3 regions of the Streptomyces sp. NPDC046727 genome follow, and region 3 is predicted to be linked to each of the others. Evidence: riboswitches for the same ligand, from Rfam matches in the RefSeq annotation. Region 3 holds a riboswitch; each other region holds the start of a gene.

What was found. A riboswitch is a leader RNA that binds a small molecule or an ion and turns the genes downstream of it on or off. The one in region 3 is predicted to bind cobalamin.
Region 1: linked by a shared signal. The riboswitch ahead of ABZ937_RS35355 (cobalamin biosynthesis protein) and the one ahead of ABZ937_RS35510 (CbtB-domain containing protein) in region 3 are both predicted to bind cobalamin.
Region 2: linked by a shared signal. The riboswitch ahead of ABZ937_RS13795 (HoxN/HupN/NixA family nickel/cobalt transporter) and the one ahead of ABZ937_RS35510 (CbtB-domain containing protein) in region 3 are both predicted to bind cobalamin.

What each region holds. Positions count from the first base shown of each region.
Region 1 covers NZ_JBEYYR010000040.1:60,653-71,111, forward strand. Annotated here, with positions in the region: gene ABZ937_RS35330 (lysozyme) at 1-567, shown strand, start outside; gene ABZ937_RS35335 (inorganic phosphate transporter) at 711-1,955, shown strand; gene ABZ937_RS35340 (hypothetical protein) at 1,990-2,217, shown strand; gene ABZ937_RS35345 (serine protease) at 2,269-6,543, opposite strand; gene ABZ937_RS35350 (CU044_2847 family protein) at 6,524-6,868, opposite strand; cobalamin riboswitch at 7,093-7,235, shown strand; gene ABZ937_RS35355 (cobalamin biosynthesis protein) at 7,336-8,280, shown strand; gene ABZ937_RS35360 (cobyric acid synthase) at 8,277-9,785, shown strand; gene cobN (cobaltochelatase subunit CobN) at 9,782-10,459, shown strand, end outside.
Region 2 covers NZ_JBEYYR010000009.1:114,575-125,033, forward strand. Annotated here, with positions in the region: gene thrS (threonine--tRNA ligase) at 1-285, shown strand, start outside; gene ABZ937_RS13790 (nucleoside hydrolase) at 350-1,312, shown strand; gene ABZ937_RS13795 (HoxN/HupN/NixA family nickel/cobalt transporter) at 1,309-2,397, opposite strand; cobalamin riboswitch at 2,426-2,618, opposite strand; gene ABZ937_RS13800 (metalloregulator ArsR/SmtB family transcription factor) at 2,699-3,049, shown strand; gene ABZ937_RS13805 (glycoside hydrolase family 13 protein) at 3,117-4,763, shown strand; gene ABZ937_RS13810 (DUF4142 domain-containing protein) at 4,760-5,506, opposite strand; gene ABZ937_RS13815 (DUF6445 family protein) at 5,769-6,455, shown strand; gene ABZ937_RS13820 (DUF4328 domain-containing protein) at 6,496-7,179, shown strand; gene ABZ937_RS13825 (SDR family NAD(P)-dependent oxidoreductase) at 7,220-7,885, shown strand; gene ABZ937_RS13830 (MIP family channel protein) at 8,020-8,967, shown strand; gene ABZ937_RS13835 (FG-GAP and VCBS repeat-containing protein) at 8,971-10,428, opposite strand.
Region 3 covers NZ_JBEYYR010000041.1:6,430-16,888, reverse strand. Annotated here, with positions in the region: gene ABZ937_RS35555 (endonuclease/exonuclease/phosphatase family protein) at 1-457, shown strand, start outside; gene ABZ937_RS35550 (peptidase) at 604-1,587, shown strand; gene ABZ937_RS35545 (hypothetical protein) at 1,685-1,891, opposite strand; gene ABZ937_RS35540 (heavy metal translocating P-type ATPase) at 1,983-4,247, opposite strand; gene ABZ937_RS35535 (MFS transporter) at 4,438-5,601, opposite strand; gene ABZ937_RS35530 (hypothetical protein) at 5,679-6,152, opposite strand; gene ABZ937_RS35525 (hypothetical protein) at 6,391-6,648, shown strand; gene ABZ937_RS35520 (histidine phosphatase family protein) at 6,827-7,408, shown strand; gene ABZ937_RS35515 (CbtA family protein) at 7,507-8,259, opposite strand; gene ABZ937_RS35510 (CbtB-domain containing protein) at 8,282-8,503, opposite strand; cobalamin riboswitch at 8,540-8,683, opposite strand; gene ABZ937_RS35505 (enoyl-CoA hydratase/isomerase family protein) at 8,834-9,904, opposite strand; partial or broken gene ABZ937_RS35500 (acyl-CoA dehydrogenase family protein) at 9,901-10,011, opposite strand; gene ABZ937_RS35495 (hypothetical protein) at 10,065-10,448, opposite strand.

The DNA of each region.
Region 1 (10,459 bases), on a different contig from region 3:
GCCCGGTTCGTCTACGTCAAGGCGACCGAGTCCACGGACTACCGCAGCCCCTACTTCGCCGGGCAGTACGCCGACGCCCGCAAGGCCGGCCTGATCCGGGGCGCGTACCACTTCGCCCGGCCCGACCGGTCCTCCGGCGCCCGGCAGGCCGCGCACCTCGTGCGGCACGGCGGCGGCTGGCAGGCGGACGGCTGGACGCTGCCGCCCGCGCTCGACATCGAGGACAACCCGTACAGTGAGAAGCAGACCTGCTACGGGCTGAGCAAGGACCGGCTGGTCAGCTGGATCCGGTCGTTCAGCGACGAGATCAAGCGGGAGACCGGCCGCCGCCCGGTGATCTACACCACGACCCAGTGGTGGGAACAGTGCACCGGGAACAGCCGCGCCTTCTCCTCCTCCCACCCCCTGTGGATCGCCCACCACGGCACCGCACGGCCGGGCACGCTGCCGGGCGGCTGGCGGTACTGGACGTTCTGGCAGTACGGCATCAAGGGCGCGCTGCCGGGTGACCAGAATCTCTTCAACGGGTCCCTGACCCGGCTGGGGGTCCTGGCGCGGGGCAGATAGCCAAGGGGCGCATGGGCCGAGAGGGCAAAGCGGAACCTCAAACCCGCGTTACTGACACCCCCACGCCCGTCTCAGTTCACCTTCCGTTCACCCAGGTTGCCTACGTTCGTCCAGCCAATGACCTCGAACGATTGCCTGGGTAAATGGAAAGCTTCTCGCTGATCCTCGCGATTGTGGTGGTGACCGCTCTCGCGTTCGATTTCACGAACGGTTTCCACGACACCGCGAACGCGATGGCGACCACCATCTCCACAGGCGCCCTGAAGCCCAAGATCGCGGTGGCCATGTCCGCCGCCCTCAATCTTGTGGGCGCCTTCCTCTCCGTGGAGGTCGCGAACACGATCTCCAAGGGTCTCGTCGACGAGACCGGCATCCGTCCCGAGGTCATCTTCGCCGCCCTGGTCGGCGCGATCCTCTGGAACCTGCTGACCTGGCTGGTGGGCCTGCCCTCCAGCTCCTCGCACGCCCTGATGGGCGGCCTGGTCGGCGCCACCGTCGCCTCCGCCGGTTTCGGCGCCGTCCACGGTGACGTCCTGGTCACCAAGGTGCTGCTCCCGGCGGTCGCCGCGCCGATCGTCGCGGGCCTCGCCTCGCTCCTGGCCACCCGGTTCTCCTACGGCATCGGCGGCACCGCCGAGGGCGAGGCCACCCGCAAGGGCTACCGCGCCGGCCAGATCGCCTCCGCCGGTCTGGTCTCCCTCGCGCACGGCACCAACGACGCCCAGAAGACGATGGGCATCATCACCCTCGCCCTGATCGCGGGCGGCGCCATCGCCCCCGGCTCCAACCCTCCCACCTGGGTGATCCTCTCCGCCGGCCTGGCCATCGCGCTCGGCACCTACATCGGCGGCTGGCGCATCATCCGCACCATGGGCAAGGGCCTGACCGACCTGGAGCCGCGCCAGGGCTTCGCCGCCCAGACCAGCGCCGCGACCGCCATCCTGGCCTCCTCCCACCTCGGCTTCTCCCTCTCCACCACCCATGTCGTCTCCGGCTCGGTGATGGGCGCGGGCCTCGGCCGCAAGGGCGGCGTCGTCCGCTGGTCCACCGCGACCCGCATGTTCGCCGCCTGGGCGCTCACCCTCCCGGCCGCCGCGCTGGTCGGCGCGGGCGCCGAGTCCGTCACCGACCTCGGTGACTGGGGTACCGCCGTCGTCGCCGTCTTCCTGGTCTCCGCGAGCGCCGCGATCTGGAAGATCTCCCGCCGCGAGGTCGTCGACCACACCAACGTGGTCGCGGAGAGCGACGAGCCGGCCGGTGTGGTCACCACCGCCATCGCCGCCGTGACCCCGCCGCCCGCCGGCACGGTCACCGAGGACCTGACGGCCACGATCCCCTCCCCGGCCGCCGAGCCGGCCCCGGCCACCCCGCCGGCCGCCGCGGTCTGACCCCGAGCACACGGTTACTGAAGGAAGCATCCCCATGAAGATCGACTGGGCGGCTCTCGGCTCCGTCTTCGGCGTCAGCCTCGCGTTCACGGTGGGCCTGGTGGCCCTGTTCACCCTCGGCGTCAACGGCCTGTCGCGCCGCGAGAAGGCCGCGGCCCAGGGCGGGTCCGCCGCACTGGCGGTGACCGGTGCGTACGTGTGCTTCGCGGCCTGTGCGGCGGCGGTGGTGTACGGGATCTATCTGATCGTGGCCAAGCCCTGACGGCCAGGACCTGACAGCAGGACCATGACATCGGCCCTGCCGGCCACCGCTTCAGCGGGACCGGCAGGGCTGACGCGTGTCTGCGGCGGCGGGCAGTGCCTCGCCCGCCTTCAGGAGATCGCCCAGGTCGCTGACGGGGTACGTGGCGAGGACGGAGCAGAGGCGGTTCCCGCCGCCGTACAGCGGGTCCAGGGGAAGGGTCACCTGGCCGAGCGCGGACTCCGCGGTGATCCGGTTCTTGTCCAGCCGCAGCTGCTGCCAGGGCGACCAGAGGTGCAGCGTGGCGAGCGGCTCGCCACCGCCGGTGTCCCACAGCTCAAGGTTCTGTCCCGGGCCTCTCTCGGCCGTGCCGCGCAACAGCACGAGTCGCCGCCCGTCAGCGCTGAACGGGCCATGGGCCCACGCCTCGGACGCCAGCTGCCTGCTGCGGCCCGTGCCGGGCCACCAGAGGAAGACGCCCTCGGCGGTCGTGACCGCGGCGATCCGAGCATCCGGCGCGAGGACCACACTCGCGGTGAACCAGCCGGTGGTGTCGAGCCGGCTGAGGTGTGCCGTCGGACCCTGCTGCCGTCCGTCGCGACCCCACAGCGCGGCCTCCCCGTTCCGCCGGACGATCATGATCCGCTCGTCGCGCAGGCCGGCCGCCGCGACGCAGGCACGGGGGTTCGTGCCGGTGTGGTCGGGCGGGCAGTCCGGCCGTACGAGGTGGTGCCGGCCACCGTCGGTTCCGGACACCCGGGCCAGGCCCGTGCTCTGGACCAGTAGGAAGTCCTTCGCCCCCAGGGGCGAGACGCCTTCGATTCCGTCCGCGAGGTCGGAGCGACCCTTCCGGTACTCCTCCAGACCGGGCAGGGTCCGCAGCTGCCACCAGTCACTGCCCCAGATCATCACGTGACGGCCGTCGGCGGCGACGACAGCACCCCTGACGCTGACATCCGGTTCCAGCCGTTTCTCCACCGGCCTCCTGCCCGCCCTGCTCACCAGGCTGTACGTGAACCCCGGCTCGTCGGGCGGGGAATGCATGACGATGTCGACAAGGCGTGCGCCCAAGGGACCGAAGGCCACTCGTTCCGTGTCGTCGCCCATGTCGGCGAGCGGGTGTGCGGTGCGCTCCGTCGAGAACACCAGGACGTTCCGCTCCTCGACCGCGTACACCAGCGGCGCCCGCTGACGCGTCCGGGGCACGACTGTCAGGCCGTCCATGCGCACCCGGAAGGGAACGACCGTGCCGTACCGGCTCCCCGTCTCGCTGTCCGCGACCACCAACCGCATCGCGTCACGGTTCCCCGCCGCCCCGTCGTCGCCACCGGGCGCTCTGTCGGCCATGAGGACGAAGCGCCCGCTGGTCTCCACGGGATGGTCCATGTGGTCGAAGTCCGCCCGGCTCGGGTGATCCACACCGTCCCGCGTGCGCACGATCCAGGAACGGCCACTGCCCGGCTGCCGAACGGCCACCCTGCCGCCGGGCCCCAGCAGCGCCCCTGCCAGCAGCGGTCCCGGCGCGGGGGCCGCTCCCCCGGACAGTGCGCCGTCGACCAGGCGGTACACGGTCTTCTCCTCGTTCCCCGTCCCCACGTCCTTGGTGCGTACGGCGCTCACCCGGTCCCGCGCGCCGCCCGCGGGCAGCGCCACGCCGGTCACACACTCACCGGGCACGAAAAGCCCGCGGGGGAAGGCGCGCCGGCGCTCCTTCGCGACATCCCGGATGTACCAGTGCCGGTCCATGTCCTCCTCGTCGCACACCTGGCTCTCGGAGTCCCCGTGCAGCAGGAGGTCCCCCCGCTGCGAAAAGTCCAGGTAGGAACTGCTCCAGTCCTGAGCGGCAGGATCCCACTCCCACCACGCGACCGCCTTCGCCCGCCCCGTCCGCCACACCCGTACCGCCCCGTCCCGGCCGGCGGCCGCGATCTTCGTACCGTCGTCGCTGACGGCCACCGTGTCGGCCTCCCCCGGCACGTCCTCGGGAGTCCTCTGTCGCGACACCTCGCCGTCGTCCCCGAGCCGGAACACCAGAACGCGCGGCTTGCCGTCGTTCCCGCGCCGCAGCACGGCCAGCACCCGCCCGTCCGCCGAAGCCGCCGTCGTCTGCACCGAGCCCTCCGGCAGCACCCGATGGATCCGCAGCGCCTTCGACAGCGGCAAGGACGTCCGCAGGACCGCGCGCCGCGCCTCGGGCACATCGCTGGTCCGGCGTGCGGCGAGCGCCAGCAGGGCCGCGTCCACCGGATCGTCGGCGGCCCGGCTCTCCGCATAGCTCGCCAGCCTGCGTGCCGCCTCCTGCCGGTCGCTCCGCTTCCCGCCGTTGACGAGGTGGACGACCACGACGCCCGCCGTCAACGCCAGCACGGCGAGGCACGCCACCAGCGCCACCGCCCCGCGCCCCCGCCACAGCGCGCGCCGCCGGTGCTGCCGGCTCAGCTCGATGAACTCCCGCTCGGCCAGGGAGATCTCGTCCGGCCGCTCGGTCTCCCTGCCCCGGGCCGCCGTGACCTCGGAGCCCCGCAGCAGCAGGTCGGGGTGGCGCTCGCCCTCCTCCCACTCCCGCAGCCGTCCCCGCAGGCGTTCGTGCCAGGCCAGGAAGTCCCGGGACTCGTCCAGCCAGCCCCGCAGGGTCGGCCACTGCCGTACCAGCGCCTCGTGGGCCAGGGCGACCGTCTCGCGGCCCGCGCTGTCCCGGGCGATGACGAGGAGCCGGGTCGCGGCCAAGGCCTGGGCGGCGGCGCGCAGTTCGTCCGGAAGCTGGTCGAAGGCGCGCGCCACCCGGGCGTACTCCTTGCCCTTCACCGGCCGCGCGAGGCGTTCGAACAAGCGGCGGGCCACCGCCTCGTCCACCCCGCCCGGCCCCTTGCACACCTGCGTCAGCTGCTGGTCCGCGTACCGGGCGAGCGCGCCCTCCACCCCGCCGATCTCGCGGTACCCGGCGTGCGTGAGGCGGCCGTGCGCCTGCCGTTCCCAGAGTTCCGCCAGGGCGAACTCCACCAGGGGCAGCGCGCCCGGCTCGCCGCCCGCGTCCGTGACGATCCGTTCGGCCAGGCCGGGTTCGAACTCCACTCCGGGGACGGCGGCGACGGGCAGGCGCACCACCTCGTCCAGCTGGGCCGGGGTCATCGGCGCGATCATCTGGACCGTGCCGCTGAGGGCCTCGGCCCGGCCGCCCATGACGAGTTCCTCCAGGGACGCCGAGCGCAGGGTGGCCAGGACCCGGAAGCGGCGGCCCTCCGGGTGGCAGGCCCGTGTCATCGGCAGCAGGACGTCCAGGAGGGCGCGGGCGTCGGCGGGGCGGGCGCCCACGGTCTCCTCGAACTGGTCCAGGAGGACGACGTGTCCGGCCGTACCGGCGTGCTCCAGGACGCGGGCGCCGAGCAGCACCGCCGTCCGGCCGCGGTCGCCGCCGGTGAGTTCCCGGGCCAGGTCGCGGGCGGCGGGGAACTGGCCGGCCAGGGCGGCCGCGAGGGTGCGGATCGGGTCGGTGTCCGGTTGCCCGGCGAAGTCCGTGACCGTGTGGCCGGCCGACCGGAGCAGGGGCAGCACCCCGGCACGCACCAGGGACGACTTGCCGACCCCGGAGGCTCCGGCCACCGGCACGAAGGGGTGGGTGCGGACGGCGTCGGCGATGCGGGCGCTGTCCGCGCGGCGGGCGAAGAAGACGTGGGCGTCCTGTTCGCGGAAGGGCTCCAGGCCCCGGAAGGGGGAGGGACGCAGGTCGGGGTCCAGGCCGAGCAGCAGGGCGGCCGGGATCAGGTACGCCGTCGCCGCCGGGGCACCCAGCTCCATGGCGACGGTCATGCCGACCACCCCGCCCTGCACGGTGTCCCACACCGGCGATCCGCTGAACCCCCGGGCGATCGAGGGGGATCCGGGCGCCGCCTCCATGGACGTCCAGCCCTTGCCGACCGGGGCGCGGAGCCGGCCGCGCACCCATACCCCGTGGTCGTCCGTGCGGTGCGGGAAGCCGAGGACGCGGAACGGGTGGCCCCACATGCCGGTGCCGCCCGCGAAGCGGACCGGTGCCGTGCCCGGGACGGTCTCCGCCAGGGTCAGCAGGGCGATGTCGCCGCCGCCGTCCGCCGTGACCGGACGCCAGTGGGTGACGGTCGCCGTGCGGCGCGCGGACGGCGGGTGCAGCAGCGGGAAGTCGACGGACACCGGGGCCGTGGGGGGTGTCGTGGCCGACTCGTCGCCGCCGAGCGCGCTCGCGACGACGTGCGCGCAGGTGCACAGCGTGCGTTCCGCGACCAGGAAGCCGGTGCCGGTGACCCGGCCGTCCTCGCTCCAGAAGCGTGCGATGCCGCGCGGGAGTTCGTCGTCAGGAGCGGCTTTCGCCATCACGCTGCCCCGGAATGTCCGACGGATCCGTGTTCGACCACTGCATGCTCACCGTGAAGTGCGCCTCGGTCGATCCGCGCGCCACCACCACCCCGGCCTCGGCGCTCACCGTGATGCCGAACTCGACGGTGACGGACTCGGGCGGTCTCGCCAGTGTGCGGGCCTCGGTGACGAGCGCGCCGAGTGCCGGGCGGACCCGGGTCAGTGCCTGCTGGAGGGTCTCGGCCGCCCCGGCCATCGCGCCGCCGCGCGAGACCCGCTGCACGCCCGCCGGGCCCTCGCCCGCCACCTCCAACAGCACGATCTGGCCGTCGTCCAGCAGCATCTCGCCCACATACGCCACTGTGCGTCCCCTCCCGCGTCCGTTGCGCCCCGTATGAGTCGTACGCGCTATTGCAGATGCTCACGGTGCGTGAGTACAAGCGGGAGCGGTGAATGCCGTCCGCGCGAGGGGAATTCACCGCGATCCGGCCGTCCGGCGGCGTCCGGCGTGCTAGCGGTGTGGGCCTCAGCACAGTCCGGCATCCCAGGTCAAAGGCAAGTTGACGGCCGTTCCGGGGGCGTGGTGGACTGCCCAGGCCATGTACGGCGGCAGGAGAGGAAGCCGGTGCGAATCCGGCGCGGTCCCGCCACTGTCACCGGGGAAGAACCCCCGGGAGCCAGGAACTCTCACCGCCGATTCACGTCGAACCAGGGCGCGGACACCCTGAGTGAGGACACATATCGCCATGCTCGGCTGCCCATCGAGGACCCGTACCAGGCCCGTTCCTGTGCCCACGGCCGGCTGAGCCGATGGGTGCCGATCGCACGTACGCGTACGGCGCCGCCGCCGGCGTCCTGGGCGACCTGCTCCTCGGCGATCCGCGCCGCGGGCATCCGGTCGCCGCGTTCGGCCGGGCGGCCGGAGCCGTGGAAGGCGCGTTGTGGCACGACCACCGCGGCTGGGGCGCGCTGCACACCGCCGTGTGCGCCGGTGGCGCCGTCGCTCTCGGCGCGCTGGCCGTACGCGCCGTACGCCCCTTGCCTGCCGCCTCCGTCGCGCTGACCGCCGCCGCCACCTGGGCGGTCGTGGGCGGCACGTCGCTCGCCCGGGAGGCCCGCGCCGTCGGGCGCGCGCTGGAGGCCGGGGACGTCGAGGCCGCCCGGGCCCGGCTGCCCCATCTGTGCGGCCGGGACCCGCAGGCGCTGGACGCCGACGGCATCGCCCGGGCCGTGGTCGAGTCGGTCGCCGAGAACACCTCCGACGCCGTCGTGGGCGCGCTGGTGTGGGGCGCCGTGGCCGGGGTGCCGGGGCTCCTCGGGTTCCGCGCGGTCAACACCCTGGACGCCATGGTGGGCCACAAGTCGCCCCGCCACCGGCGCTACGGCTGGGCCTCCGCCCGCCTCGACGACGTCGCCGGCTGGCCGGGGGCCCGGCTGACCGCCGTCCTCGCCGCCGCGGCCGGACCCGATGCCCGGGGCGCCCTGCGCGCCTGGAAGGCCGACGCACGCAAGCACCCGAGCCCCAACGCCGGGCCCGTGGAGGCCTCCTTCGCGGGCGCCCTCGGCGTACGCCTCGGCGGAACCCTCTCCTACGGCGGCCGGGTCGAGCACCGCCCCGTGCTCAACGGCGCCGCCGGCCGGCCGGTCCGGGTCACCGACATCGACCGGGCCGTACGGCTCTCCCGCCGCGTCGGCCTCCTCGCCCTCGGCACCACGGTCGCCGCGCGCGCACTCCTGAAAGGACGTGGGAAGTGAACGGTGGTCTCCTCGTCGCCGGCACCACCTCCGACGCCGGCAAGAGCGTCGTCACGGCCGGCATCTGCCGCTGGCTGGTACGCCAGGGCGTGAAGGTCGCGCCGTTCAAGGCGCAGAACATGTCGCTCAACTCGTTCGTGACGCGCGAGGGCGCCGAGATCGGGCGGGCTCAGGCGATGCAGGCGCAGGCCTGCCGGGTCGAGCCGACCGCGCTCATGAACCCCGTGCTGCTCAAGCCGGGCGGCGAGCAGAGCAGCCAGGTGGTGCTGCTGGGCAAGCCGGTGGGCGAGCTGAGCGCGCGCGGGTACCACGGCGGGCGTCAGCAGCAGCTCCTCGGCACGGTGCTGGACTGCCTGGCCGAGTTGCGGGGCACGTATGACGCGGTGATCTGTGAGGGGGCGGGGAGCCCGGCCGAGATCAACCTGCGGCGCACCGACATCGTCAACATGGGCATCGCCAGGAACGCGCGGCTGCCCGTGCTGGTCGTCGGCGACATCGACCGCGGGGGCGTGTTCGCCTCCTTCTTCGGGACCGTCGCCCTGCTCTCGCCCGAGGACCAGGAGCTGGTCGCCGGTTTCCTGGTGAACAAGTTCCGCGGGGATGTCAGCCTGCTGGAGCCGGGGTTGGACATGCTGCACGGGCTGACCGGGCGGCACACCTATGGTGTCCTCCCGTTCCGGCACGGGCTCGGCATCGACGAGGAGGACGGACTGCGCGTGTCGCTGCGCGGGACCGTCCGGGAGTCCACCGTCGCCCCGCCCGTCGGCGAGGACGTGCTGCGGGTCGCCGTGTGCGCGGTCCCGCTCATGTCCAACTTCACCGACGTGGACGCGCTGGCCGCCGAACCGGGCGTCGTGGTCCGGTTCGTGGACCGCCCGGAGGAGCTGGCGGACGCCGACCTCGTCGTCGTCCCGGGGACCCGGGGAACGGTCAGGGCGCTCGCGTGGCTGCGCGAGCGGGGCCTGGCGGACGCCCTCGTCAGGAGAGCCGCGGAGGGCCGCCCGGTCCTCGGTATCTGCGGCGGCTTCCAGATCCTCGGCGAGCACATCGAGGACGAGGTCGAGTCCCGCGCCGGCGCCGTCCCCGGGCTCGGCGTGCTGCCCGTCCGGGTGCGCTTCGCCCGCGAGAAGACCCTCACCCGGCCGAGCGGCCAGGCCCTCGGCGAGCGGGTCGACGGCTACGAGATCCACCACGGGGTGGCCGCCGTCGCCGGGGGCGAGGCCTTCCTGGACGGCTGCCGGGTCGGCCAGACCTGGGGCACCCACTGGCACGGCTCGCTGGAGTCGGACGGCTTCCGGCGGGCCTTCCTGCGCGAGGTGGCCGCCGCCGCGGGCCGCCGCTTCGTGCCCGCGCCGGACACCTCCTTCGCCGCGCTGCGCGAGGAGCAGCTCGACCGGCTCGGCGACCTGATCGAACAGCACGCGGACACGGACGCGCTCTGGCGGCTCATCGAGTCGGGCGCGCCGCAAGGACTGCCTTTCATCCCACCGGGAGCGCCCGCATGAGCACAGTGTTGTTGTTGTCGACCGCCGACACGGATCTGCTGGCGGCCCGGGCCGCCGGCGCCGGCTACCGCATCGGCAACCCGACCCGGGTCGACGTCGCCGAGGAGCTGCCGGGCCTGATCGAGGGCGCGGACCTCGCCGTCGTACGGCTGCTGGGCGGCAAGCGGGCCTGGGAGGACGGGCTGGCCGCGCTGAAGGCGTCGGGCCTGCCGACCGTGCTGCTGGGCGGCGAGGCCGTGCCGGACGCCGAGCTGATGGCCGAGTCGTCCGTGCCCGCCGGTGTGGTCGCGGAGGCGCTGAAGTACCTGGTCGAGGGCGGGCCCGCGAACCTGACCGAGCTGGCCCGGTTCCTGTCCGACACCGTGCTGCTGACCGGCGAGGGCTTCGAAGAGCCGCGGAAGATGCCCGAGTACGGCGTGCACGGCTCGTACCCGGTCCGGGACGGCCGGCCGACCGTGGGCGTGCTCTTCTACCGGGCGCACGAGCTGAGCGGCAACACCGGCTTCGTGGACACCCTGTGCGAGGCGATCGAGGCGAAGGGCGCCAACGCCCTTCCCGTGTACTGCGGTTCGCTGCGCGGCGCGGACGCCGGGCTGTACGAGCTGCTGGCCCGGGCCGACGCGCTGGTGGCCACGGTGCTCGCGGCCGGCGGCACGCACGCCTCGCAGGCCTCG
Region 2 (10,459 bases), on a different contig from region 3:
GTGGCCGAGGAGCAGGTGGAACCGGCGGCGGCACTGGTCCGGGAGGCGCTCGCGCTGGGCCTGCGCGCCGAGCTGTCCGGGCCCGGGGAGGGCACCCTGGGCGCCAGGATCCGCGCGGCACGGCTCGTGCCGTACCAGGCGGTGATCGGCGCGCGGGAGGCCGGCGCCGGGCTGGCCGCCGTACGCCTGCGGGACGGTCGCCGGCCCGGTGCGCTGCCCGGGAGTGAACTCCTGCGGCGCATCGCCGCACGGGTGGCGGCCCGCGGCACCGCGCTCTGGGAATGATCACCCGGCGCCGGTCACGATCCGCCGACCTGATCTAAGGTCGGCTCGACGGAAGGAGTCCGCAGTGACCGGTCAGCCCACCCCCGTGATCATCGACTGCGACACCGGCGTCGATGACGCCCTGGCCCTGCTGTTCGCCGTACGCCACCCGGGGCTCGACCTCCGGGCGGTGACCTGCGTGGCCGGCAACACCGACGTCGACGGCGTGGTCCGCAACACCCTCACCGTGCTGGAGCAGGCGGGCGCCCCCGACATCCCGGTGGCCCGGGGCGCCGAGCGCCCGCTGCTGGAGCCCGCCCGCTCCGCCCCCGTGCACGGCGCCGACGGCATGGGCGACCTGGGCCTGCCCGCGCCGTCCCGCACCCCGGCGGACGTCGACGCCGTCACGCTCCTGCACCGCGAGATCCTCGCCTCCCCGCGCCCGGTCACCCTGATCCCGACGGCACCCCTGACGAACATCGCCCTGCTCCTGCGCACCCACCCGGAGGTGACCCGGAACATCGAGCGGATCGTGTTCATGGGCGGGGCGGTGGAGATCGGGAACGCCACGCCGGTCGCGGAGTTCAACGTCTGGCACGACCCCGAGGCCGCGGCGATCCTGCTCACGGCCGGGGTGCCGATCACGATGTACGGCCTGGACGTCTTCCGGCAGGTCGTCGTGGACAGCGCCGAGGTGCACCGGCTGCGCGCGAGCAGTGAGCCCGGCACCCGCCTGGCCGGCGAACTCCTCGCCCACCGGCCGGCCCACCAGGGCGAGCCGCCGGAGGCCGAGGAGGCGGGCGGCCTCGGCGACGCGGGCGCGGTGTGCGCGGTCGCCGACCCGCACGGCATCACCACCCGCCTCCTGCCGGTCGAGGTCTCCCTCGCCCCCGGCCCGACCCGCGGCCAGACCATCGTCGACCGCCGGCCCCGCCTGGGCGAGTCCGAGATCCACGAGGGCGGCCGCGAACGGGCGCTGGTGGACGTCGCGTTGGAGGTCAACGCCGACCGGTACGTCAAGCTCTACCTGGAGACCGTGGAACGCTAGTCGGCAGGGGCGGCGGGGGCGGGGGCCGACCAGCGCTCCTCCACCCGGGCCAGCCGCCAGTACGCCAGCGCCGCCGCCCATACCACCACGAACAGGCCGACGATGAGATAGCCGACGTTGTCGAGATCGAGCCCGGCCACCCAGCCGGTGACCGGGTCGCTGAGGCCGAACTTCTCGTGGACCACGCCGACCAGCTCGATCGTGCCGATGAAGAAGGCGACCGCGATGGACAGGCCGGTGATGGCGAGGTTGTAGAAGACCTTGCGGACGGGATTCGAGAACGCCCACTGGTAGGCGAAGTTCATGAACGTGCCGTCGAGGGTGTCGAACAGGCTCATCCCGGCGGCGAAGAGCAGGGGCAGGCAGAGCACCGCGTACCAGGGCAGGCCCGCCGCCGCGCCCGAGCCCGCCATCACCATCAGCGTGACTTCGGTGGCCGTGTCGAAGCCGAGGCCGAAGAGGAAGCCGAGCGGGTACATCTGCCCGGGCCGCGAGACGGACTGGGTGAGCCGGCCGAGGACCCGGTTCATGAACCCGCGCGAGTCGAGGCGCTGTTCGAGCTCCTTCTCGTCGTACGCACCGGCACGCATCGCGCGGAAGACCTTCAGGATGCCCACCAGGGCGACCAGGTTCAGGGCGGCGATGAGATACAGGAACGTCCCGGAGACCGTCGTACCGAGAAAGCCCAGCACCTGGTGGGTGCTGGACCCCTCGTTCATCACCTTCCCGGCCAGCGAGGTGCCGCCCGCGATCAGCAGCGCCAGCAGCACCACCACGCTGGAATGGCCGAGCGCGAACCAGAACCCCACCGACACCGGCCGCTTCCCGTCGGCCATCAGCTTGCGGGTGGTGTTGTCGATCGCGGCGATGTGATCGGCGTCGAAGGCGTGCCGCATGCCGAGGGTGTAGGCGGTGACACCGAGCCCGACCCCGAAGACATCGCTGCCCACCTTGTAGTGCTCGGGCGCGACGAGGAGGAACAGGATCCCGAAGGCGACGACATGCAGAGCGACGATCACCGCCAGCAGCCCCACCGTCTTGACGGTGTCCTCGCGTCGCCAGCGGAAAGAAGCTGCGTCAGCCATCGGTTTCATGCTCCAGCACCTCGTGGATCACTTCATGAGCTGCCGTGGCCGGTCTCCTGGCTTACGGGTACGCACATCCGCCGCTCCTGCCTTCCCGGCCGCCCTGCGACGCCCAGTGGCTGCCCCTCGCGGGACGCGGAACGGGGACTCCCCGATCACAGTGGCGAGGGCCGCGTCGACCTTGCATCGACTTCCCGAACACCACGGCCCGCCCACCGTAGAGGGGCACGCGGTTTCCTGCATAGCTGCGCACCCGCGCAGGTATGCAAGATCACAAAAGCGCGCCTGCGAGGATGACGGCATGCATCTCGTGCCTGCCGACCGAGCCGACCGGCGCACCATCGACGGTCACCGGGTGTGCGAGGCGATCGCCGCCATCGGTGACGCGGACCGCCTGCGCGCCTGGGCCGACCGCTTCTCCCTGCTGGCCGACGCCAACCGGCTCGCGCTGCTGCTCGCCCTGCACCGCACCGGACCGCTCGCCGTCTCCGACCTCGCGATCGCCACGGGCATGAACGACCCCGCCGTCTCCCAGGCGCTGCGGCTGCTGCGGGCGGCCGGGGTGGTGGCGGGGGAGAAGGAGGGGCGCGTGGTGCGGTACCGGGTGGTGGACGCGGAGGTGCGGGGACTGCTGGAGCACTGCGGCGACTGAACCGGACGGCTGTTCGGTCACCCGGACGGACGTTTCCGGTTCCCGGTGGTGTGGACAGATTCCGTGCATGGCAGACCTTTCGTCCAGGGACCCCGACTGGTGGCGGCAGGCCGTCATCTACCAGGTCTATCCACGCAGCTTCGCCGACGCCGACGGTGACGGGCTCGGTGATCTCAGGGGCGTCACCGAGCGGCTGGACCATCTCGCCACGCTCGGGGTGGACGCCCTGTGGCTGAGCCCCTTCTACCCCTCCGAACTCGCCGACGGCGGCTACGACGTGGCCGACCACCGGGACGTCGACCCGCGCCTCGGCACCCTGGACGACTTCGACGCCCTGGTCGCCGAGGCGCACCGGCTCGGTCTGAAGGTCGTCGTGGACGTCGTACCGAATCACACCTCGCATCTGCACCCCTGGTTCCAGGAGGCGCTGCGCGCCGGACCCGGGTCCGCCGCCCGGGAGCGCTACGTCTTCCGTCCCGGCAAGGGTGCGCGCGGTGAACTCCCGCCCAGTGACTGGCAGTCGGTCTTCGGCGGCAGCGCCTGGCGGCGGGTCCCGGACGGGGACTGGTACCTGCACCTCTTCGCCCCCGAACAGCCCGATCTGAACTGGGACAACGAGGAGGTCCGCGCCGACTTCCGCACCACCCTGCGCTTCTGGGCCGACCGGGGCGTCGACGGCTTCCGCGTCGACGTCGCCCACGGCCTGGCCAAGGACCTCACCGAGCCGCTGCGGGACGTCGGCGGCATCGGCGCGACCGGCGAGGACGCGCTGCCGCGGGTGGAGCCGGGCAGCCACCCGTACTGGGACCGCGACGAGGTCCATGAGATCTACCGGGACTGGAGGAAGGTCTTCGACGCCTACCGCCCGCCGCGCACCGCCGTCGCCGAGGCCTGGGTCCCGGGCGCCCGACGCGCTCTGTACGCCCGCCCCGACGAACTCGGCCAGGCCTTCAACTTCGAGTATCTGGAGGCGCGCTGGGACGCCGAGGAGTTGCGGGACGTCATCACCGGGTCGCTGGCCACGGCCCGGTCCGCCGGGGCCTCCGCGACCTGGGTGCTGTCCAACCACGACGTCGTACGGCACGCCTCCCGGCTGATGCTGCCGCCCGGCACCGACCCGGCGGCCTGGCTGCTGTCCGGCGGCAGCGCGCCCGCGGTCGACCCGGCGGCCGGTGTGCGCCGGGCCCGGGCGGCGACCCTGCTGATGCTGGCCCTGCCCGGCTCGGCCTACCTCTACCAGGGCGAGGAACTCGGCCTGCCCGAGGTCGCCGATTTGCCCACCGAGGTGCTCCAGGACCCGATCTGGGAGCAGACCGGGCATGTCCGCAAGGGCCGCGACGGCTGCCGGGTGCCGCTGCCCTGGATGACGACCGGACCCTCGTACGGCTTCGGGCCCGGGGCCGGCTGGCTGCCGCAGCCGGCGTCCTTCGCGGCCCTCGCCGTCGAGGCGCAGGCCGGCGCCGAGGGCAGCACGCTGGAGCTGTACCGCACGGCCCTGCGGCTGCGCCGCAAGCTGCTGGAGGGCGAGACGCTGGCCTGGACGCCGGGCACGGCCGCCGGTGTGCTGGACTTCCGCCGCACCGGGGCCTGGCGGAACGTCACCAACCTCGGCACCGGACCGGTACCGCTCCCACCCGGCGAGGTCCTGCTGAGCAGCACACCCCTGCCGAAGGGGAGCACCCTGCCGCCGGACACCACGGTGTGGCTGGCCTAACCCCCGGTCGGGCTCGGGCTCGCCCCCGAGCCGGAGGAGTTGCCGCCGCCGGCGACGCCGTTGACGTCCACCGGTGTGGAGGTGGCGTTCGGCGGCGGGGTGAGCACGACCTCCGGCTGGCCGGCGGCCGGGGGCGGCGGGGTCAGGTCGGAGTCGGGGAGCTTCGGCGGGGTGGTCTGCTGGAACAGGGTCTGGTCGAAGTCGACCAGACCCGTCTTCTCCATCACGGTGATGTGGTCGAGGACGGTGTCGTTGGCCTGGTCGGCGAGGGCCCGCACCAGTGAGTTCTTCGTGGTGGAGCGGATCTTCGCGACCGTGTTGAAGATCGAACCGTGCGTCATCCGCAGGATGTTGGCGAAGTCGGTGTCGAACGTCTTGCCGCTCTCCGACTTCAGCTGGTTGACGAAGCCCTGCTGCTGGGGGCTCGCGATGTTGGGCAGCGTGATGTTCAGCATCGGGGCGATCTTGCGGCAGGTGGTGTCCAGCGCCGAGTGCCCGTCGACCAGGTGCTGGCTGGCCGTCTTGACGGCCGGCGAGGTGCCCTTCTGCAGCCCGATCTGCCCCACCGGGTACTCCCACAGCCCGGCCGCCCGCACCTTCACCACGAAGTCGCGGTCCTGCTCGGTGAGCGGCCCCCACTGGGTGTTGGCGATGACGCGGTCCTGTGCGCTGGAGACCTTGCTCAGCCCGAGCATGCCCGGGTAGGCGAGTGCCGCGAGGGTCAGGGCCATCGCACCGCCCACGAAGAGCGTTCCCGTCGCGTTCCGCGAAAAGCGCACCGTGCCTCCTGCCCGGTCGGGGAGCCGCCCGCGGTCACGGCGCGGGCGGGTCGGACACACAGCAGTACGGACGCGAGCACGATTCGTCTCTGCCGCGCGGGTAAAGAATGTGTATGGCGCCGCCCGTACGGTGATTGCCATCCGTTGGTGTCCATGGCACACGGTTGCCGAAAGGTTGACCATGGGACGGGAGAAGGCGGGGCGCACGCGGACCTAGATTCGCCGCATGCCCCCACAGCCGCCGCCCCGCACCCCCGCCGCGCTCCCCGTCCTGCCCTACCGCAAGCCCACCAAGGGCCGCGACTTCTGGGTGCTGGACGACGTCCTGCCCGACGTGGACGCCGTACGGGAGCGCTGCCTGGCCAAGGACGACTGGGTCCAGGGGTACCCGTACACCACGGAGACCTGGCCCGGACTGCGGACCATGCCCGGCCTCGAACCATCCGAACTCGCCCGCGTGGAACGGCTGGTGAAGCAGGCCACCGGGGCGAAGGAACTCTGGGTGCAGCAGACGCCCGGCGGCGGCACCCTCAACCACAACTGCGTCCAGGTGGTCGGCGAGGGCGAGAGCGAGCCCCGCCCGCACACCGACTCGCGCGCCCTGTGCCGGTACGCGGCCGTGCTCTACCTCAACCCCGCCGCCCCCAAGGACTGCGGCACCGCCTTCTACCGGCAGTCCCTGCCCGGCGGCCGGCTCGGCGGCAACATCGTCCAGGCCCCGCACAACAACCTCGTCGAGGCCCTCGGCACGCGGTACGTCCCCGCGGACCACTTCGAGGAGGACGTCCGCGTCCCGCACAAGTACAACCGTCTGCTCCTCTACCACGCCAACCTGGTGCACAGCGCGACCGGCTACACCGGCCGCACGCTGGAGGAGAAGCGGATGACGGCGGTCTTCTTCTGGATGGCCTGACCAGGCCGGCGGGGCCGTCCGGGTGAGTCAGTATGGGACCGTGACCGAACAGAGGGACGTTCAGAGGGCGGGGCGGCTGGCCGCCGGGGGGCTGCTGCTCGCGGGGCTCGCGTGGGCCGTGCGAGGGGCGTGGGAGGTACGGCTGGCGCTGGCCGGAGAGCCGGCGTCGGGGCCGCCGGACCAGGGGGACGGGGTGCACCGGCCGCTCAACGCGCTGGAGGACTCGTACCACCTGGTGACCTCCCTCACCGGCGTTGCCGTCGTGCTCTGCGCCCTGCTCTTCCTCTCCTGGCTGGGGCGGGTGCGGGACACCGCGCGTGCGCTGTCGGGTCAGGAACCCAGGTACGCGGGGATCTGGGTGTACGCGGGGTGGCTCGTCCCGGTCGTCAACCTGTGGTTCCCGCGGGGGATCGTCGTGGACGCGTTCCGGCGTACGGCGCCGGGGCGGAAGGTGCCCGTCTGTGTCGAGGTGTGGTGGGTGCTGTGGCTGATCGGCATGCTCAGCGGGGTGGGGATCGTGTACCGCGACTCCACCGACGAGATCATCGCCCGCGCCTACACCGAGGTGTGGCCGCTGCTCGCGAGTGACGCGGCCGTCATCGGGGCCGCCGTCGCCGGCGTGTTCGCGGTACGGGCTGTCACCCGCGCGCAGGTGGAACGCATCCGCGAGGGGTGGGCCGCGCCCGCCGCGGTGGTCGCGACACCGGCGCCGGGGCTGTCGTAGCCGGTGTGAGGCGGCTGCCGGTGCGGTACGGATGGTGGGCATGACCAGTGTCGCCATCGTGGGAGCCGGACCGGGGCTCGGGGCCGCCGTCGCGCGGCGCTTCGGGCGGGAGGGGTTCGGCGTCGGGCTGGTCGCCCGGGACCGGGGCCGGCTGGACGTCATCCTGGACCGGCTCGCCGGTGACGGGATCACCGGGCGCGGGTTCGCCGCCGACGTGCGCCGGCCGGAGGAGCTGGCCGTGGCGCTGCGCGACCTCGCCGAGGCCCTCGGGACCATCGAGGTGCTGCAGTACAGCCCGGTGCCGCACCGGGACTTCATGCGGCCCGTGCTGGACACCGGGCACCGGGATCTGGTGGGGCCGATCGAGTTCTCCGTGTACGGGCCGGTGGCCGCCGTGCAGCAGGTGCTGCCGGGGATGCGCCGGCTCGGGCGCGGCACCATCCTGTTCGTCAACGGCGGGTCCGCCGCCGTACCGCACCCCGAGCGGGCCGGGACGTCCATCGCCTTCGCCGCGGAGAGCGCGTACGGCCATCTGCTGCACGACCGTCTCGCGCCGGAGGGCATCCATGTCGCGCAGCTGGTGATTCCGGGCGCCATCACGGCGGGGCACGCGCGCAAGGACCCGGACGTGCTCGCCGAGACCCTGTGGGCCATGCACCGGGACCGGCACGGCTTCCGGCACTACGCCGACGACCTGGACAGCTGACCCGCCGAAGGCGCGCCCGCCCGGGGCGGTATGTGCGGGGCTGAGCGGGCCTGGGGGACGGTCACCCTGCGGAGAGTGGATTTGTGGGCCAATATGGTGACATTGGCCGCATTGCTCTCTTCAAGGGGGCCTCCATGGCTGTAGAAATCCCCGCGCTCGTCAAGCCGTCCCGCCTCAGAAGCCGGGGCGGGCTGCTGGGCGAGTGCCTCGCGGAGTTCCTCGGGACCTTCGTCCTCATCTCCTTCGGCTGCGGTGTCGTCGCGATGGCGGTCGCCGCGCTGCCCGGTTCCGGCCGGGCCGCCACCACCACCACGATCTTCCTCGCGGCCGGCGACTGGCTGCTCATCACCTGGGGCTGGGCGATGGCCGTCGTGTTCGGCGTGTACGTGGCCGGCGGCGTCAGCGGCGCCCACCTCAACCCGGCGGTGACCCTGGCCATGGCCGTACGCCGCGGGTTCCCCTGGGCCAAGGTCCCGCCGTACTGGTTCTCGCAGGTCGTCGGCGCGCTCACCGGAGCGGCACTGGTCTACCTCGTCTACCACAACGCGATCAACTCCTACGACCACACCGTGCCCGGACCGAAGGTGAACGGGCACACGAACGCCACGTTCTCCATCTTCGCGACCTTCCCGGCCCCCTACTTCCACGGCGGCATCTGGGGTCCGCTGATCGACCAGATCGTCGGCACGGCCTTCCTGCTCATGCTGATCGCCGCCGTCCTCGATCTGCGCAACCAGGCCGTGAAGGCCAACCTCGCGCCGCTGGTCGTGGGCTTCGTCGTCGCCGCCATCGGCATGTCCTACGGCGCCAACGCGGGCTACGCCATCAACCCGGCCCGCGACTTCGGGCCGCGCCTGTTCACCTACGCCGCGGGCTGGGACAGTCTGGCGTTCCCGGGGAGCGTCTCCGGCTCGTTCAGCGCCTATTGGTGGATCCCGATCGTCGGGCCGCTGATCGGCGGGACGCTCGGGATCCTGGTCTACGACCTCTTCATCGGTGACGTCCTGCTCGTCCGCGCCCAGCAGGCCCAGTTGCCCGAGGCGGGCCGGGCGACTCCGGTGCGGACCAGCGACGAGGAGTAGGGCCTAGCCCGCCAGGTCCGCCCCGAACGCCGTGTACGCGCGCGCCGGCAGGCCGAGCTTCGTGGGGCCGAACGTGGTGGACGCCGTGGTGGAGTACAGCGTGCCGGCGGCGCCGGGCAGGTGCCAGAGGGCTCCCTCGGGGTCGTTCTCGTTGTCGGCGACGGCCGTCAGGTCCGCCCGGCCGTCGTGGCCCACGTCGGAGGCGAGCAGGGCGCTGCCGAAGCCGTCAGCGAATTCCGAGGCGCCCGGCACGCCGGGGCTGTCCTGGGTCAGGAACACCGCGCGCGTGGCGGTGAGACCGGAGGCCGAGCCGCGCAGGAGGGTGACCGCGCCGGCGCCCCCCAGGTAGTGGGAGTCGTCGCCGAAGCTCTCGCCGGGCGCGCCGACCGCGAGGTCCCCGTAGCCGTCCTTGTCGAAGTCGCCGATCGCCAGCGCCTCGCCGAAGTCGTCCCCCGCTTCGGAGGAGTCGGGCACCCCGGCCGTGTTCTGGGTGAGGGAGACGCGGCGGGTGGCGCTCGGGCCCGACGAGGTGCCGTAGACGACGTGGATCCGGCCGCCGGTGGAGCCGGACGGATCACGGTCCGGGTCCAGCGGGTTGCCGAGGACGATGTCGCCGTAGCCGTCCTTGTCCAGGTCGCCGATCGCGGCCGTCTGAGCGGTGCGCAGGCTCGCCGCCTTGCTGATGCCGTCGGCGGTGCCCTTGTAGTAGACGGCCGTGGCGAGGTGGTCACCGTTCGGCTTCTGGCCGGTGACCACCAGGTCGGCCTTGCTGTCGCCGCTGACCCGGCCGGCGGTGAGCTGCGGACGGTCGGGGCCCGGGGTGTACGAGGAGACCCTGCCCGTCGTACCGGACGTGGTGAACGGGCCGCGGATCAGCCGGATCCGCCAGCTGGAGGAGCCCGAGTCGCTCTGCGCGGAGATCGCCAGGTCGGGCTTGCCGTCGCCGGTGAAGTCGGCCGCGGCGATGCTCAGCCCGAAGTAACTGCCGTAGAGGGTCTGCGGGTTCTTCACCGTCGTGCCGCCGGACAGGCCGTTCTTCGAACCCCAGAGGATGACCACCGTGCCGGCGTCCTCCGCGTTGCCCGTCTTCTCGTGCGGGGCGGCGACGGCCAGGTCGCTGTAGCCGTCGCGGTCGAGGTCGGCGGCGGCGAGCTGGTCGCCGAACTCGTCGTCCTTCTCCGCGTCGCCAGGGACGCCCGCGGTGTTCTGGCTGATCAGCTGGCGCTTGGCGGGGTTCAGACCGCTCGCGGTGCCGTAGACGACGGCCACCTGGCCGGCCCACGACTTGCCGTTCACGGTGGCGGCGGGGGCCGCGACGGCCACGTCCCGGTAGCCGTCGCCGTTGAAGTCGCCGGGCAGCCCGGAGGGGGCCGCGGCGGCCGTGCCGGCCAGGACCGGCGGGGTCAGGCCCGCGAGGAACAGGGCGGCGAGCGCGGTGGAGCCGCGCAGGGGAAGCTTCACGTCCGTGTCTCCCGTGGAACAGTGGATCAGT
Region 3 (10,459 bases):
CGACGCGGAGAACCACGAGATCACCCGCCTGTCCACGCAGACGCCGGACCCGGTACCGGCGCCGGCGCCGGGCTTCGCCGAGGTGACCGTCAAGGTCCGCGGCGCCCGCGTGCACGTGTACGCGACCCACCTGGACTACCGCGCGGACCCCTCGGTCCGTCGCACCCAGGTCGACGACATGCTGGACGTCCTGGCCGAGGACTCCGGTCCGAAGGTCCTCCTGGGCGACTTCAACGCCGAGCCGGATGCGCCCGAACTCGCCCGGCTGTGGGGTCGGTTGACCGACGCCGCACCGCACGGCGGCAAGACCTACCCGGCGACCGACCCGGTCAAGCGCATCGACCTGGTCACCGTCTCACCGGACGTCACCGTCACCGGCACGCGCGAGTCCGGGACCACGGCGTCCGACCACCGCCCGGTGGTGGCGGACCTCCTGCTGCGCCACGGCGGCCACTGAGACGGCCCAGCAGATTCATCTTTACGTGCTCCTGACAAAGCGCGGCATCCGTGGCACTCTGCCTCACGCACGTCTATCCGCACCGTTCTTCGTTCCCCCACCCTGCCCGGACGTGACCGGTCCGGGCACGGCAGAAGGAGACCTGCGTGAGACGCCATCGCACTGCCGCGGGCATTCTGTTGGCCGTCGGAGCCCTGTTCACCGGCGGCCTCGTCCATGCCGGAGCCGCCGACGCCGCGACGGCCGGGACAGCTTCCGGAGCGTCGGCCGCGGCCCACACCGCCTCGGCGGCCGACCAGCACAAGGCCCGCACCTTCTGGACGGCCGCGCGTATGCGCGGCGCCACCCCCTTCGACCTGCTGCTGACGCGGCAGGCCGCCAAGACCCTCAAGACCCCGAAGCCCCACGGGCGTTCGACCACCGTCGCCCCCACCCCCGCCCTCGCTTCCTTCCCGCAGGCGGGTGGCCCCTGGACCGGCGGCGGCGCCGTCGTCACGACCTCGGGCCGGGTGTTCTTCACCTTCCAAGGGCGCACCGCGTCCTGCACCGGCAACGCCGTGACCAGCCAGAACGCCAGCACCGTCATCACGGCCGGCCACTGCGTGAAGTACCAGGGCAGCTGGCACACCAACTGGGTCTTCGTGCCGGCCTACGCCAACGGCAACGCGCCCTACGGCCAGTGGAGCGCGGCCAAGACGCTCACGACCCCGCAGTGGGAGGCGAGCGAGGACATCAACTACGACGTCGGAGCCGCGGTCGTCACTCCCCTGAACGGCAAGACGCTCACCTCGGTCGTCGGCGCCCAGGGCATCCAGTTCAACGGAGGCTACAACAAGGCGATGTACTCCTTCGGCTTCCCGGCCGCGTCGCCGTACGACGGCACGAAGCTCATCTACTGCAGCGGCAACAGCTCGAAGGACTTCCTCTTCTCGCAGGACCACAGCCTCGGGTGCAACATGACGGGCGGCTCCAGCGGCGGCCCCTGGTTCACCGGCTTCGACGAGGCGACCGGCACCGGTCTGCAGGTCTCCGTGAACAGCTTCGGCTACACGTTCCTGCCGAACCGCATGTTCGGCCCGTACTTCGGCGACGTGATCAAGGCCCTGTACGACAAGGCGCAGACGTCGTAGCAGGGCCGACGAGACGGACGACGACCACGGCCACGACAGCGCCTCCGAGGACCACTGCGACAACTGACGTTCCGCTTCGGCACCCCGGCGCCCGGCGTCAGCGGGGCGGCACCCGGCAGGCGCAATCGGTCGGCTGCCGCCCGGTGGAGCCGGGCTGTCCGAAGTAGGTGGCCGCCGCCTGGAGCAGGGCGACGGCCACCATGCGTGTCAGCGGGTGGGCCGCTCCCTCACGGAGCAGAGTCCGTGCGCTCGCCGCCGCTCCGTTCACTCGCTCGCGGACCGGTGGGGCCGGCTGATGACGCATCACAGGATTCCCTTCGCTGCATGACCGATCCGCCGGGGGCCCGACGTCACGGCCCTCGGCGGATGTCCGGGTGGTCGCTCCGCGCTGTCGGCTACCGGTCGACGGCCTGGAAGCCGCGCAGGCGGAGGCTGTTGCCGACCACGAAGACCGAGGAGAAGGCCATGGCCGCTCCCGCGATCATCGGGTTGAGCAGTCCCGCCGCGGCCAGCGGCAGGGCGGCGACGTTGTAGGCGAACGCCCAGAACAGGTTGGACCGGATGGTGCCGAGTGTCCTGCGGGCGAGCCGGATGGCGTCCGCCGCGACCCGCAGGTCCCCGCGTACGAGGGTGAGGTCGCCGGCCTCGATCGCGGCGTCCGTGCCCGTGCCCATGGCCAGGCCCAGGTCGGCCTGGGCGAGGGCCGCCGCGTCGTTGACGCCGTCGCCGACCATGGCCACCGAACGCCCCTCGCCCTGCAGCCGCTTGACCACGTCGACCTTGTCCTGCGGCAGCACCTCGGCGATCACGTGCTCGGGGCTGATACCCACCTCGGCGGCCACGGCCTCGGCGACGGCCCGGTTGTCACCGGTGAGGAGGACGGGGGTCAGGCCGAGGGCGCGCAGGCGGCGGACGGCTTCGGGGCTGGTCTCCTTGACGGCGTCGGCGACTTCGAGGACCGCGCGGGCCTCGCCGTCCCAGGCGACGGCGATGGCCGTACGCCCGGCCGCCTCGGCGGCGGCCTTGACGTCCCGCAGGTCGGCCGGCAGCGACATGGCCCATTCGGCGAGCAACTGCTCGCGGCCGACGAGGACGGCATGGCCGTCGACGATGCCCTGGACGCCGAGGCCGGGGACGTTGGCGAAGTCCTCCGGGACGGGCAGGGTGCCGACCCTGGAGGCGGCTCCGGCGGCGACGGCCTGGGCGATCGGGTGCTCGGAGGAGTGCTCCAGGGCACCGGCCAGCCGCAGGACGTCCGCCTCGTCCGTGCCCTCGGCGGTGTGGACGCCCAGCAGGGTCATGCGGCCGGTGGTCACGGTGCCGGTCTTGTCCAGGACGATGGTGTCGACCTTGCGCGTGCTCTCCAGGACCTCCGGGCCCTTGATGAGGATGCCGAGCTGCGCGCCGCGTCCGGTGCCGACCATCAGCGCGGTCGGGGTGGCCAGGCCGAGGGCGCAGGGGCAGGCGATGATCAGGACGGCGACGGCCGCGGTGAAGGCGGCGGTGAGGCCGGCTCCGTTGCCGAGCCAGAAGCCCAGGGTGCCGATGGCGAGGGCGATCACGACGGGGACGAAGACTCCGGAGATCCTGTCCGCCAGGCGCTGGGCGGCGGCCTTGCCGTTCTGGGCGTCCTCGACCAGCTTCGCCATCCGGGCGAGCTGGGTGTCGGCGCCGACCCTGGTCGCCTCCACGACCAGCCGTCCGCCGGCGTTCAGCGTGGCGCCGGTGACGCCGTCCCCGACGGAGACCTCGACCGGGACGGACTCGCCGGTGAGCATGGAGGCGTCCACGGCTGAGGAGCCCTCCACGACCCTGCCGTCGGTGGCGATCTTCTCGCCGGGGCGGACGAGGAAGCGGTCGCCGGCCTTCAGCTCCGAGACGGGCACGAGTTCCTCGCGGCTGCCGCGTAGCACGGTGACTTCCTTGGCGCCCAGCTCCAGCAGGGCCCGCAGCGCCGCGCCCGCCTTGCGCTTGGAGCGCGCCTCGAAGTAGCGGCCGGCCAGGATGAAGGCGGTCACCCCGGCCGCGGCCTCCAGGTAGATGTTCCCGGCGCCGTCGCTGCGGGCGATGGTCAGCTCGAAGGAGTGCGTCATGCCGGGCATGCCGGCCGTTCCGAAGAAGAGCGCCCACAGCGACCAGAGGAACGCCGCCGACGTACCGACGGAGATCAGCGTGTCCATGGTGGCGGCGCCGTGCCGGGCGTTGGTCCAGGCGGCCCTGTGGAAGGGCCAGGCGGCGTACGTCACCACGGGCGCCGCCAGGGTCAGCGACAGCCACTGCCAGTACTCGAACTGCAGCGCGGGGACCATCGCCATCGCGATCACCGGTACGGCGAGCACCACCGCGGCGGTCAGCCGCTGCCGCAGGGGCCGCAGCTCGTCGGCTTCCTCGGCGGCGGGGCCCGCGCCGGGTTCCGCCTCGGTGCGGACGGGCTCGGGTTCACGCGCGGTGTATCCGGTGGCCTCGACGGTGGCGATCAGATCGGAGACGGCTATGTCCTCACGGAAGGTGACCTTGGCCTTCTCGGTGGCGTAGTTGACGGTGGCCTCGACGCCGTCCATGCGGTTGAGCTTCTTCTCGATGCGGGCGGCGCATGAGGCGCAGGTCATGCCGCCGATGGCGAGTTCGACCTCGGCGGCACCGGACGTTGTGGTGGACAAGTCTGCTCCTCGCAACTCATGGACGCGACGGGTACCCAGGTGAGCCAGATACCTCCCCTGGGTACCCTCCAGCGATCTCATGTATACCCCCCACCCGTATAGAACGCAAGCCTGAACACCCCCTTTCCATTACCCCTAGGGGGTATCTGTAGTGCGTCGCGCAGACGTGACGAGACCCCTGTGGTCCGGCTCAGCGGCCGGGCACGGACGGCCGGGCCGTCCGGTCGGTGCGGCGGAAGGCGAGGCCGAGCAGCGAACCCGTGGCGAGCAGCGCCGCGAGGGCCGCGTAGCCGTGGGTGAGGGTGGTCAGCGAGGCGACACCGGCGACGAGCAAGGGGCCGCCCGCATCGCCGAGTTCGCGGCCGAGTTCGGCGGCGCCCATCGTCTGGCCGAGGCGCTCGGTGGGAGTCGAGGCGGCCAGGGCGGCGAAGCCGAGCGGTGTGATCAGCCCGGTTCCGGCGCCGATCAGGGCCGCCCCCACGAGGACCCCGGTCAGGCCGGGCAGCATGGCGCAGCCCAGCCCGGCAGCGGTGAGCAGCAACCCGGCGCCCATGCCGCCGCGCGCGGTGAGGCGCCCTTCGTCCAGCGCCCGTCCGGCCCGGGGTTGTACGACGGCGGCGCAGGCGGCCAGCAGCGACACGGCGGCCCCGGTGGCGACCGTCCCGAGGCCGGCCGCCCGCCCGGACACCGGCAGGAAGCCCACTCCCACGGACAGCGCCGCGGTCGCCGCCGCGAGCGACGAGGTCGGCGCGAGGAAGGCGGGGTCGGCCAGGCGCCGGGCCAGGTCGAGCACGGTCTGCCGGGTCCTGGGCAGGGGCGGTACGGCGGGGACCGCCAACGCGGCCCAGAGGGCGACCGCCGCGCCGAGCACCGTCAGCGCGCCGAACAGCAGCCGCAGGCCGCCCCCGGCCCACACCAGGACTCCGCCGAGCAGCGGACCCAGGGTGTAGCCGATCGACTTGCAGAAGCCGTAACCGCCGAACGCCCGGCCGTGCCTGGCCGCCGGGTTGAGGCGGGCGACCAGCGCGGAGGCCGAGGGGGAGAACGCGGACGCCGCGGCACCCTGGCCGAGACGCGCGGCCCACAGCCAGCCGGGGCTGTCCGCGACCGCGTACACGGCGGAAGCGGCGGCGAACGCGACGAGCCCGCCGAGGAGCACCGGGCGGGCACCGATCCGGTCGGCGAGGGTGCCGAAGACCGGCTTGAGCACCACCTCGGCGCCGTCGTAGAGGGCGAGCAGCCCGCCGAGGAGCATCAGCGACGTGACGGCGTCCGCCGAGACCCCGCCGAGGTTCGCCGCGATGCCGTGCGACCCGAAGGCGGTCGTGAAGCCCGCCGCGTACAGCGGCCACATCTGCCGGGCCGGCGCCGGCCGTGCCACGGTCGGCCCTGATGTCACACCACTGAAGGTATCAGCCGTTACATCCAGCGTTACATCCGCTCGATGCGTGCGTGGTCCGCGACATCGTCGTGGGTGTCGGATGCCCGGCGGCGAACCTCAGCAGCCACGCGGTCCGCCGTGTACGGCGGCCTCCGTCCCAGCCAGGCCAGAGAGGCGAGGACGAACAGCCCTTCCACGATCAGGGACAGGGGGCCGTACGGGGGCTCCCAGCCCGATTCGTAGTAGCCGTCGGGCAGACCGACGGTGCGCGACAGCAGAAATCCGATGATCATGCCGAGGCTGACGAGAGCTCCCGTCAGCCAGGCGGGCAGGGGACTCTTCAAGGTCACCAGTGCCACGGCCACGACGAGCATGGCGGCGCTGCCCAGGGCGAACAGAACGCCCATGTAGAACGTCTCCTCAAGGTGATCGGGAACCAGGAGGCCGTGCAGCACCGCATTGCCGACGGCGCAGCACGCTCCCAGTCCTCTCAGGGTGATTTCGGTGGCAGAGATGGCGTTCATGGTGACTCCAGCCGTTCATCTGCGGGGAGTGGACCGACCGAGGAACCGGCGGATGGAGCTGCTGCACAGGAGGTATCGCCTCGTGCGTAGGACATACGGAAGCGACGCTCGGCGGGATTGCGCCGGGCGGAATTCCGAACGCCAATCCAAAACGCCGCCGCCGACGTACCAAAAGCAGGGCGGCTCTCTCGAGCCGCTGAGAGTCGCGCGGGAGGGCGCAGGAAAGGGTGTGTCCATCATGCGAGCACAACGCGCAAGGCGTCTCGTCGCGGCGTCCGCAGTCGGCATCGTGATGGCCGGCGGCGCTGCGATCGGCACGGCAGGCACGGCCGCGGCGGCAGCCCCTGCCGTCCAGGGCGATGTGGTCAGCGACTGGTGCTTCCACCACGACTGGCGCTGCTCCGACCACGGTGGGTCCCGGTTCCACCACCGATTCGACCACCGCTTCGACCATCGGTTCGGCCACACGGTGTTGGTGATCATCGTGCTCCGCTAGGCCTGTCCGGCCAGGTCCACCGCTCCCTCGGCAAGGAGAGGAGGGGGTTCGCGGCACAACTGTGAGTTCTGCGGATGCTATGTTCGCGCTCGCCCAACACGACAATCCCGCCGGCGAGTTGACGTCGCCGGAGTCGACACGACAACAGCTGCATGAAAACAGGACCAGGAGCGATCGCGTGACCAGCCGAGTCCTTCTCGTCTCGCCCGCCATGAGCGCGTCCCTGCGGCAGGCCCGCTTCGACGACGGCGGCTCTCTCGACGACAGCGGCGCGGCCCGGGCCCGTGCGGCGGCCGGTTCGCTGCCCGCCGCGGTCCGTGTACTCGCTTCTCCCAGCGTGCGTTGCCGTGAGACGGCGGCGGCCCTGGGCCTGGACGGCGTACCCGTGCCGGAGTTGGCCGGTCTCGATGTGGGTCGCTGGCGAGGTCGGAGCCTGGAGGAGGTGGGGGCCGTCGAGCCGGAGGCGGTGGGCCGCTGGCTCACGGACCCCGCCTGCGCTCCGCACGGCGGTGAGTCGGTCGAGGACCTGTGTGAACGGGTCACGCGCTGGCTGGCCGACGCACAGGGCGTGGAGGGTCGTACCCTCGCCGTGGTCGAGCCGGAGGTGGTGCGCGCGGCGGTCGTGGCCGCGCTGGGCCTGCCGACCCCGGTCTTCTGGCGCCTCGATGTCACCCCGCTCGCGGTGACGGAGCTGAGTGGGCGGGGCGGACGCTGGAATCTACGGCTCGGACGGCCCCCGGTCGCGCCGGAGGTCCACTAGGCCGCGGAAGTCGGTCCTGGTCGGATCACCTCGACGCACCGGGGAACGCCAGAGGGCCCCCGGATGGTTCCGAGGGGCCCTCTGGTGTCCGGAAGGAGTCAGTGCGCGGCCGGAACCGCCCGTCCTCCTGCGGCCTTCGCCGGCTTGGGGTTCAGTACCCGCTCGGCCAGCTCACCGAAAGCGAGGCCGAATCCGCCCCACAGGACGGACTGGATGGCCAGCGCGGACAGCCGGAACCGCCACAGCAGCGTGGCCGGGAAGTCCTTCGGCACCTCGTTGACGACCGGCAGGAACTCGTAGGCCAGACCGATCACGACGGCGAAGGCGGCCACCGCGACGACCGTCGCCCACCAGGTGCCCAGGCTGGGCGCCAGGCGCTTGCCCAGGAGGGTCGCGGCGACCGCCAGCAGGACGCTGAGCAGCATCATCAGGAAGTACAGGGTGGTCCGCCTGCTGATGGTGTCCGGGTCACCGACCGACGGCGGGTTGGCCGGGTACTTCAGGAACGGGACGACGTACACGGCGAGCAGCGCGCAACCCGACAGCAGGAGTGCCGTCGCGCGCGGGCTGAAGCGGCCGACGCGGCCGAGCGCGAAGCAGAAGGCGAGCGCGGCGATGCCGCCGAAGGCGACCGCGTAGACCAGGACGCCGGTGGCGAGGCCGGCGGTGGACTGCAGGGAGCGGGAGACGACCTCCATCTCGTGTTCGTGGGAATGGGCGTCCTCGAAGCTGATCGCCTTGTCGACGCTCGGCTCACCGAGGAGATAGGCCGCGATCAGGGCGAGCACGCCGGCCGCGAGGCCGGCGAGCATGCCCCGTACGAGGAGGTTCCGTACGGTTGCGGAGTTCATGGGTGCGCGATGTCCCCTCGCGTCAGTGGCAGGGGAAGCCGAGCAGGTGGCGTGCGTCGTGCACCCATTCGTGGACGTCCGTGCCGTTGAACACGGAGGTGGCGCCCTGTTCGGCGCCGACGAAGTAGAGCAGGACCAGCATCAGGATGCCGAAGAAGACCGCCCAGGGAGCTATCGCCTTCAGCGGCAGCTTGGCGGGGATGGCGGGAGTGGTGGCTGTCGGCTGGGCGACGGTCTGCGCCATGGCAGAACCTCCTCCGGGAGTTCGCGTCCCATGTCGGTGGTGCACAGGACGACGGCCACGGGTCTGACTCACGAGGAGCCCCTGGAGGCTCTCGCACACAGTGGCGCGACCGTGCCGGATTCCCACCGGCTTCCGTCTCGCCGTCGTCGATATCGGACAGACCGTACCGCGCGACCGGTGCACGGCCAAGACCGCGTCCACCAGCGTGATCTTCCTCTCGCACCGGGCGAACGGTCCTGGGCCGTGTGGGTCAGCGGTGGCGGAATTTCAGCGGTCGTTCGTCCGCGAGGGCGCCCATGTTCCCGACTCCGATGAATGCGGCAATCCTGCTCAGCGGGCCGGCGCGGTGCCGGGCCCGGCGAGCCCCAGTTCACGGTCGCCGAGCGGGGCGAAGAAGCGTTCCACGTCGGCGTCGGTGACCTCGGCGAGGGTCGCCGGCGACCAGCGCGGGTTGCGGTCCTTGTCGATGATCTGGGCCCGTACCCCCTCGACCAGGTCGGGGCTGCTCAGGGCGGCGCACGAGACGCGGTACTCCTGGTCGAGGACCCGCTCCAGCGGGCCGAGGCGCCGGGCGCGGCGGATCGCGGCCAGGGTGACCTTGAGCGCGGTGGGCGACTTGGCGAGCAGGGTCTCGGCCGCCTCCTTGGCGTCGGGGCTGCCGTGGCCGAGCAGCCGGTGGACGATCTCCTCGACCGTGCCGGCGGCGTAGCAGGCGTCGATCCACTCTCGCCGGTGGGCCAACTGCCCCTCGGTCGGCGGCTGCACATGGCGCGCGAGCGCGTCTCGTACGGGCATGTCGGCGAGGTCGTCCACGAAGTGCCCGAGGGCGGCGGAGGGTACGTAGTGGTCGGCGAGGCCGCACAGCAGGGCGTCTCCGGCGCCGATCTGCGCGCCGGTCAGCGCCAGGTGGGTGCCCAGTTCGCCGGGTGCCCGGCCGAGGAGCCAGGTGCCCCCGATGTCGGGGACGAAGCCGATGCCGGTCTCGGGCATGGCGATCCGGGACCGTTCCGTGACGACACGGACACTGCCGTGCGCGGAGACGCCGACGCCGCCGCCCATGACGATGCCGTCCATGACGGCGACGTACGGCTTGGGGTAGCGGGCGATGCGGGCGTTGAGGTGGTACTCGTCCCGCCAGAACGCGGCGGAGGCGCTGCCGTCGCCGTCGCGGGCGTCGTCGTGGACGGCACGGATGTCGCCGCCCGCGCACAGGCCGCGCTCCCCCGCCCCGGTGATGACCACGGTGTGCACGTCCGGGTCGCACTCCCACGCGGTCAGGGCCTCGGCGATCCGGCGGACCATGACATGGTTCAGGGCGTTGAGCGCCTGGGGCCGGTTGAGCGTGATGTACGCGGCCCGTCCCCTGGTGTCCAGCAGGACCGGTTCCTCGCTGCCGCTCATCCGAGTGCCTCCGTCGGGCCATGGGCCGCGATGACGCGCATGATCTCGTTGGTTCCTTCCAGGATGTGGTGCACCCGCAGGTCACGGACGATCTTCTCAATGCCGTACGCGCCGGGGTGGCCGCAGCCGTCGGCCGAACTCCTCCCGCTCGGTGCGGGCGTCAGGAATCCGTACGCCGCGGTGGCGTGAAGGCGTACAGGTCGAGGATGTCCGGCAGGGGCGCGACGCCGGGGCCACCGGCGCGCACCCAGCTGATGATGTCCTCGGTCGCGGCCGGGTCGTTGACGAGCCCCAGCCAGACCGGCCGCGCGCCGGCGGCCCGGGCGGCGGCGGACGGCTGTACGACGATGACGTTGGCCTGGTCGCACACGTCGAGGCAGTCGGAGATGCGCACGGGCACCTCCGCGCGCAGCCGTGCGGTCTGCGCCGCGTGATCGACCCCGATCACCTTGGGGCTGCCGCAGCAGCAGTCCCGGCACACGACGACCCGGCACGGCGCCGGACCGCTCCCCGGCACAGCCCCGGCCGGTGTCTCTTCCGTCAGCTTCTCGGGCA